One region of the Priestia aryabhattai genome, then DNA from elsewhere that is predicted to be linked to it. Evidence: a T-box and tRNA genes for the amino acid it is inferred to sense, from the RefSeq annotation. Region 1 holds a T-box; the other holds one or more tRNA genes.
The links. The T-box of region 1 lies ahead of ileS (isoleucine--tRNA ligase). A T-box ahead of a tRNA ligase gene usually reads a tRNA of that ligase, here a tRNA-Ile.

Region 1 (4,427 bases):
TTCACACTTCTCACCTTCTGCTTTACTTACAACAATTGAAGCATAGCTAAATTTCTGTGCTTCAGCAGGCGCTTCACCTTCTGCTACCTCAAGATCTGAAACGATGAAGAGTTGACCTACATTTTCAGAAATAGATGCTAACAGCTCTTTCGTATCTGCTGTTGGATACAGCGTTAATTTTGCTTCTAAAGACTTACCGATTACTTTTTCATTACGAGCTTGTTCTAGCGCTTTTAATACTTCATCACGAAGCTCCATGAACGCATCCCATTTCTCTACTAATTGATTTGCTCCTTCAATTTCTTGAACCCCTGGCATATCAACTAGCTGCACGCTTTCTTCCGTTACATTTGGAATGTGAACCCATACTTCGTCTGCTGTATGAGAAAGAATTGGAGACACTAATTTTGTTAACGATAATAACGTTTCATAAAGGACCGTTTGAATGCTGCGACGCTCTACATTATTTTCTGCTTCAATGTACAATACATCTTTTGCAAAGTCTAAGTAGAATGAACTCATATCAATTGTGCAGAAATTATGAACTGCGTGATAAATGCTTGAAAACTCATATGAATCATAAGATTTTTTCACTTTATCAACTAATTTGTTCAGCTTCACAAGCATGTAGCGGTCTACTTCACGAAGGTCTTCAACAGCTACAGCATCAGTTGTTGGATTAAAGTCCGCTAGGTTTCCTAGTAAGAAACGGAACGTGTTGCGGATTTTACGATATACTTCTGCTACTTGTTTTAAGATGTTATCAGATACACGAACGTCCGCTTGGTAATCTACAGAAGCTACCCATAGACGTAAAATGTCTGCACCCAGTTGTTTCATTACTTTTTCTGGAATTACAACGTTTCCTAATGACTTACTCATTTTGCGACCTTCACCATCTAAAGCAAATCCGTGGCTAAGTACCCCTTTATAAGGTGCTTCACCTGTTACAGCTACGCTTGTAGAAAGACTTGAATTAAACCAGCCGCGGTATTGGTCAGAACCTTCTAAGTATAAATCAGCCGGACGCTGTAAGTCTTCACGCTCTTCAAGAACAGCTTGATGTGAAGAACCAGAGTCAAACCATACGTCCATGATGTCTGTTTCTTTTGTGAAACGGCCATTTGGGCTTCCTTCATGAGTAAAGCCTTCTGGAAGCAAGTCTTTTGCTTCACGCTCAAACCATACGTTTGATCCATGTTCTCTAAATAGATTTGATACGTGTTCAATTGTCTCGTCCGTAATGATTGGCTCATCATTTTCAGCATAAAATACCGGAATCGGAACGCCCCATGCACGTTGACGAGAAATACACCAGTCTCCGCGGTCACGCACCATGTTATAAAGTCGCGTTTCACCCCAAGTAGGCACCCATTCTGTTTTTTCTACTGCTTTTAATAAATCTTCACGGAAATCTTTAATAGACGCAAACCACTGTGCTGTTGCACGGAAAATTGTTGGTTTCTTTGTACGCCAGTCATGTGGGTATGAGTGGGTAATGAAACTTAATTTTAACAGCGCGCCTTCTTCTTCTAGTTTGTCTGTAATCGGCTTATTCGCTTTATCATAGAATAATCCTTCAAACCCTGGTGCTTCATTCGTCATATGACCCTTACTATCAACTGGACAAAGAACTTCCAAACCGTATTTTTGACCAACGATAAAGTCGTCTTCCCCGTGTCCCGGTGCTGTATGAACACAGCCAGTACCAGCATCAGTTGTTACGTGATCGCCAAGAACAACTAAAGAATCACGCTTGTAGATTGGATGTTCAGCTACCACGCGCTCAAGTTCTGAACCTTTTACCGTACGAAGTGTCTTATAGTCAGCCCATTCAATTTCTTTAGCAACTGTTTCAATAAGTTCAGTTGCCACTACATATTTTGCTCCATCTGCTTCAACTACGCTGTACTGAAGCTCAGGATTGACAGCAATCCCTTGGTTAGCTGGCATTGTCCATGGTGTTGTCGTCCAAATGATGAATTTTTCATCTTGTTCAAGCACACCTTTACCATCTTTTACATTAAACGCTACGTAAATAGAAGCTGAACGCTTGTCATAATATTCAATTTCCGCTTCTGCTAAAGCAGATTCACTTGAAGGGGACCAGTACACAGGTTTTAATCCTTTGTAGATATAGCCTTTTTTCGCCATGTCACCAAATACTTTGATTTGCTGCGCTTCGTACTGTGGCTGAAGCGTTACATATGGATTATCCCAATCTCCGCGTACGCCTAAACGCTTGAACTGCTCACGCTGGCCGTTTACTTGTTCCCAAGCATACTGTTCGCAAAGCTTACGGAACTCAGCTACCGTCATTTCTTTGCGGTTTACTTTTTTATTTTTTGTTAAAGCTGTTTCAATTGGCAAGCCGTGTGTATCCCAGCCTGGTACATAAGGTGCGCAGAAGCCTGACATCGACTTGTAGCGAACGATAAAATCTTTTAAAATTTTATTTAATGCATGTCCCATGTGAATATCGCCATTCGCATATGGAGGTCCATCATGCAGGACAAATAGCGGACGACCTTCCGTACGTTTTTGCACTTTTTCATAAATATTCATTTCAGCCCACTGTTCTTGCATTTTAGGCTCGCGATTCGGTAAATTTCCACGCATTGGAAACTCAGTTTTTGGCATCAATAATGTATCTTTATATTCCATGTTTTACCCTCCAAAAAAAACGTAATTTTCATATCTTTTTGCACCATAACAAAAAGACCTCCTCATCCCAAAAAAGGGACGAGAAGGCCTCCCGCGGTACCACCCTAGTAGATTTGCTGCATGCAAATCCTCTTTGCATTCGTAACGTGAATAAACCGCCACTGCTTACTATCATCAGTTCAGCAATGGTACTCTAGGGTGATTTTCACTTTTTTGTCTGTTATCGAGCTCGCACCATCCTCGATTCGCTTTGACAAACTAAAAAAGCTACTGTCCCTGTCTCCGTACTGTTGGATATGAAATTTCATCTGTTACCAAATTATATGACAACAAAACGTGAGAAGTCAAGATGATGTCTTGACTAGTCAATTTTTTCTTCTAACGCTGGCATCTCATAATCCATTAACTGATCCCAGTCGTCGCTGTTTAACATTTCAAGCTGTGCTTCGATTAACATTTTGAAACGAGTTCTAAATACTTTAGACTGCTTTTTCGTCTCCTCAATGTCCATCGCAATTTTACGAGACTTAGACAGTGCTTCATTAATAATACGGTCCGCATTTTTTTCTGCTTCTTTTATAATGAGCTTCGCTTCTTTTTCAGCGTTTCGCTTTACATCTTCTGCTGCTTCTTGAGCAATTAAAATCGATTTATTTAACGTTTCTTCGATGTTAGTAAAATGTCCAAGACGATCTGTTAATTCAGATACTCTTCCTTCTAACTCCTTTTTATCACGCATTACCAGCTCATAATCTTTAATTACTTGGTCAAGAAACTCATTCACTTCATCTTCATCATATCCGCGAAACCCGCGATTAAACTCTTTGTTATGAATATCCAAAGGGGTTAAAGGCATCTAGGCCACCTCCGTGTTGTCTCATTACTCATTAGTAATGGTTTATTCGACATATTTTTAAAATTTCCTGCTAGTAGATCTCTTTATTTCTGCTTTCCTACAACAATTCGCCATTTTTCTTTTTTGGTTTTGCCTTCAAGTGAAACGATGCGACTTCTGCCATGACCACGAAGCGACAAAATATCACCTTCATGACATTCAAAAGAAGGCTGTTCAATGACTTTAAAATTTACTTTCACCGCTCCGTTTGCAATAAACGGCTGGACTTTTTGTCTTGATAAATTATGAATGGTCGACAGCAACACATCAAGCCTCATTGAAGAAACTGTATAAACTTGTTCAATCAGCTCTTCTTTTACCACATGAAGCTGCTCTCTTTGAATAGAAGAAAGTGAAACTTTTGCTTTTCCAATTGATGTTAAATTCATCTCAATATAAGAAGAGATTTCCTCTGCAGCTACAAGCTGAATACTATCTCCCGCTACCAAAATATCGCCAAATTTTGAACGACGCAGCCCTAAGGACATCGCCGAACCAAGAACTTGAGGATGTTCAATCGTCACAAACTTTTTAGGATAATTCAGCTCGTACATATGTAACTGAAAATCTCCGCTTTCAGGCACATAGTAATCCGGATAGAGCAGCGCACGTTTGCGTTCAGCAAACGGTTGTCCACCATCAAATGAAACTTGAACCTCTTCTTCAGTCCCAACAATAGCCGTCACAATCTGCTGCTCCCTTGGATCTAAAAAGTCCGTTAGCTTTGGGCTGTATTGATGTAGGACATCTTCTTTCCACTGAAGAACTTGGTCAATAAACCCATGTTCTTCTTGCCTAAAATGTTCATAAACAGACATATTATTACTCCTACTATTGGTATGTAAAAAAGGAATCCAGCGATTCCTTT
Region 2 (4,427 bases), 250 kb from region 1:
TCCAATTTGTTCGTCTTTAGATTGGATTGATTTTGTTAGGTCTCAATCTCTTTATTAGGCTTTACGTTTTTTCTTATAGGAAGCCCTATGATAAGCAACAAGTAAATGAAGAATGTTCCTATCCAGTAAAGAGAGCTATGTGTTGCTAGAGACAAGGAAAAAGCTTCAAATAGCGTATAGATCAACGTGAAGGCTACCATACTATAAGCGCTCAGTGCCCATAGCTGTTTGAAAGGCAGCTGCTTTTTAGTAATGAGCCCAATCAGTTTTCCAAGGTAAGCGAGGCAGGTAATGAAAAGAAAGTTTAGTCCAGATGTTAATACGTACAGTAAAAGCATAGAGATAGGGACCAGTATGTATAAAGAAGATTTTTGTTCGTGTAGCAAGTTTAACAGTTCATTTTTCTCTTTATGATGCCAATTTAATAAATCATATGAATACGTTTGTGTTTGTGAATTAGTCGTGATGTAAATTCCATCCTTTAAAAAACCAATCGCATGAGCAGAAGAATGAAACTGTTCAATAGATTGTGAGGAATTTAAGATAAAAGCAGTACCGTTTACTTTTTTTGTGAAAGGCTGACTTGACGTAAGCCGCGAATTTGAAATAGAAAAAGAAGAAACAGATTTCGGAAGATCTGTAGTAGCGATATGATAGCCGTTTACAATCGTCAAAGTCATAAAGAAAAATGTAGGCAGCAAAGAAATAAGTGTTAAAAACAACACAAAGCCAATCGTCTTATTCGTATGCTCAAAGCGAAGCGACCTTATTTTTTGGAAGGAAGTAAAACTCCATGCCATCTTTTTCAGCATGCTCATTGTAAAGCCTCCTACTATTAAAAATTCTGATTATACCTTATTTTATAGCGAAAATTTAAGGTTTACAATAGATTTTAGAAACCGTTCCCAATTACAATGATGCCATGGAGCGTTTTGTCAAAAGCACATCTTATGCTTAAATAAACGTATATGTACAGGTTTTGCTGTCATTGTTTTTGAGGATATTACCGGCAGCTTGAGGACCGTGCTGTTAATATTGCAGAAGTGCCACTCGAAAATCGTTATCTGAAGACGTATTCGAAAGTAAAATAAAGGAAGGTCTCGTGGTGCAAGGTCTTTCTTTATAGGAGTAGTTATTGTATGATAAATAGTAATAATAAAAAGGATAGGTGCGGGCATGGCTATTTTATGTTGGGCATTAATTATCATTAGCTTTGTTGTATCGTTTGTTGGGTTGGTTTACCCCATCATCCCAAGCGTGCTATTTGTAGCTCTAGGGTTTGTTATATACGGTTTGTTTTATGATTTTAGTTCCTATAGCTGGTTATTTTGGGTGATACAAGGATTGTTAGTTATAGCGCTTTTTTTAGCAGACTATATAGCCAATATTATCGGTGTAAAAAAATTCGGAGGTACTAAAGCAGGTGTGTGGGGAAGTACAGTTGGGCTGCTTGTTGGGCCGTTTATCATCCCGGGATTTGGAATTATTTTAGGTCCGTTTATCGGAGCGGTCGTGGGAGAACTGATTGTTCATCGAACAACGATTAGCAACGCAGTGAAAATTGGAGTAGGTTCGGTTATTGGGTTTTTTAGTGGCGCTATCTCAAAAGGATTTATTCAACTTTTGATGATTGCATATTTTTTATACGCTGTTTTAAAATAATATATTGACTTTAGGCTAGAAACATGTTAAATTTTTAATGTCGCTAGTAAATGTTATATTGTTCCACAGTAGCTCAGTGGTAGAGCAATCGGCTGTTAACCGATCGGTCGTAGGTTCGAGTCCTACCTGTGGAGCCATGGCGGTGTAGCTCAGCTGGCTAGAGCGTACGGTTCATACCCGTGAGGTCGGGGGTTCGATCCCCTCCGCCGCTATTTCTCAATTTACATTTGTGATATACATAATTCATATTGTTCCACAGTAGCTCAGTGGTAGAGCAATCGGCTGTTAACCGATCGGTCGTAGGTTCGAGTCCTACCTGTGGAGCCATGGGGACCCTTAGCTCAGCTGGTTAGAGCAGACGGCTCATAACCGTCCGGTCGCAGGTTCGAGTCCTGCAGGGTCCACCATTTATACGGTTGGAGGAATACCCAAGTCCGGCTGAAGGGATCGGTCTTGAAAACCGACAGGGGTGTTAAAGCCCGCGGGGGTTCGAATCCCTCTTCCTCCGCCATACTATTGTCTATTCAAAGCTTCTTTTAAGAAAAAGAAGCTTTTTTATGTTTAAAAGAATAGTGAATGGGAATTAGGTAAATATAAATCATGGATTAAGTACTTTTTATTTGAAACAGTAGGGTAAATTTGCTAATCTAAATGTATACGGTGCTTTTGCGCCAAAATGCTTACATATTTTGAAGGAGGAATTATTCATGGCTTACAAATTACCAGAACTACCTTATGCATACGATGCACTGGAACCACATATCGACAAAGAAACAATGAATATTCACCACACAAAACATCACAACACATATGTTACAAACCTAAACGCTGCTGTTGAAGGCAAATCGGATCTAGAAAGCAAAAGTATTGAAGAGTTAATTTCAAACTTAGATGCTGTTCCTGAAGATATCCGTACAGCAGTACGCAATAACGGTGGCGGTCATGCGAACCACTCATTATTTTGGACAATCCTTTGCCCTAACGGCGGCGGTGCTCCAACTGGTGAATTAGCAGACGCTATCGCTAGCAAATTCGGCAGCTTTGATCAATTCAAAGAAGAATTTGCAAATGCAGCTAAAACTCGCTTCGGTTCTGGCTGGGCTTGGTTAGTTGTAAACAACGGCGAATTAGAAGTAATAAGCACACCAAACCAAGATAGCCCATTAATGGAAGGCAAAACGCCAATCCTTGGTCTAGACGTTTGGGAACACGCTTACTACTTAAATTACCAAAACCGCCGTCCAGATTACATTTCAGCATTCTTTAATGTTGTAAAATGGGACGAAGTTGCTAAGCGTTACGACGCTGCAAAATAAGTTAAAGACGTATTTAAGAGCCAGTAAAGTAATTATTACCTTTACTGGCTTTTTTGTTTTCCAATTCTTTTACATATCTCCTTTTCTTTTTCACACACTAGGTGTAGAAGAGAAAAGGAGTTTTTTGATATGCCTTTATTAAAAAAAGTAGTTGGAGATGTAGAAGTTAGTAAAGATTTACTTTTGCTTTTAATTATAGGCGGTCTTTATGCCTTGGCTATTTCAATTTCCAATTCGTTTGTTAACATTTATCTGTGGAAACAATCAGGCGAATTTTCGGATCTCGCTATTTATAATTTAGCGGTAGTGGTGCTTCAGCCGCTTACGTTTATTTTAGCAGGTAAATGGGCCAAACGAATTGACCGGGTTGTGGTTTTAAGGTTAGGTGTATCTTTTTTAGCTGTTTTTTATATCGCTGTATTAATCAGTGGAGCTAACGCAGCCGAGTATTTAGTATTGCTTGGTGGACTGCTGGGTATAGGATATGGCTTTTATTGGCTAGCTTTTAATGTGCTAACTTTTGAAATTACAGAACCTGATACAAGAGACTTTTTTAACGGATTTTTAGGAATCTTAAACTCTTTTGCAGGGATGATTGGTCCTTTAGGAGCGGGCTTCGTTATTTCCGCTTTGTATGAATCACTTGGGTATAAAATTGTCTTTGGTGTATCTCTGCTATTATTTATTGGGGCCGTTGTGCTTAGTTTTTTTATTACAAGACGTGCAGCGGAAGGAGTATACAAATTTAAAGAAGTATGGGCTGAACGAAAAGTCAATAAAGATTGGAATCGAATATTGCAAGCTCATTTCTTCCAAGGGTTGCGTGAAGGTACGTTCATTTTTGTTGTATCCGTCATGGTGTTTATTACGACGGGAAGTGAATTAGCTTTAGGGACATATGGACTGGTGAATTCAGCGGTTGCGTTTGTAGGATACTATGTAGCCTCAAGATTTATTAAGCAAAAAAATCGCCTTCGATTTATTTTCACAGGGGGACTCCTTCTCTATGGAGCAGTCTTTTTGCTTATCTTTAACTTATCGTATCCAAAGTTAATTATATATGCTGTTTGTATTGCCATTGCCTATCCTATTTTGTTGGTTCCATTCATTTCTCTAACGTACGATGTGATTGGACGAGCAAAAGACGTTGTTTCAAAAAGAATCGAATACATTGTTGTCAGAGAAGTATTTCTGAATATTGGACGCGTCGTTTCCATCTCTTTATTTTTAATAGCTGTACTGTTTTTTGATGAAGCAAAAAGTATTCCCATTTTATTAGCTATTGTTGGAGCAGGGCATACAATCATTTACTTTTGTGTGAGACATATTTCACAGCCTCTACACAAAAAAGAAACTACGGTTACTCCCCCAGTATTAAATGAAGGAGACGGAGAATCTCCAGCTTAGAGTGTTGTCAGCTCCTTCATTTGTACTATGGAAAATGTCTCG

Region 2: it has a tRNA-Ile gene. The T-box ahead of ileS (isoleucine--tRNA ligase) is inferred to sense a tRNA for this amino acid. The anticodon was not compared.

The regions. Positions count from the first base shown of each region.
Region 1 covers NZ_JAMBOQ010000001.1:644,372-648,798, forward strand. The annotation lists gene ileS (isoleucine--tRNA ligase) at 1-2,664, opposite strand, end outside; T-box leader at 2,736-2,956, opposite strand; gene M3225_RS03290 (DivIVA domain-containing protein) at 3,026-3,520, opposite strand; gene M3225_RS03295 (YlmH family RNA-binding protein) at 3,604-4,377, opposite strand.
Region 2 covers NZ_JAMBOQ010000001.1:894,863-899,289, reverse strand. The annotation lists gene M3225_RS04665 (hypothetical protein) at 1-20, shown strand, start outside; gene M3225_RS04660 (DUF1189 domain-containing protein) at 36-818, opposite strand; gene M3225_RS04655 (DUF456 domain-containing protein) at 1,177-1,662, shown strand; tRNA gene M3225_RS04650 (tRNA-Asn) at 1,725-1,799, shown strand; tRNA gene M3225_RS04645 (tRNA-Met) at 1,801-1,874, shown strand; tRNA gene M3225_RS04640 (tRNA-Asn) at 1,915-1,989, shown strand; tRNA gene M3225_RS04635 (tRNA-Ile) at 1,993-2,069, shown strand; tRNA gene M3225_RS04630 (tRNA-Ser) at 2,081-2,173, shown strand; gene sodA (superoxide dismutase SodA) at 2,370-2,978, shown strand; gene M3225_RS04620 (MFS transporter) at 3,108-4,385, shown strand.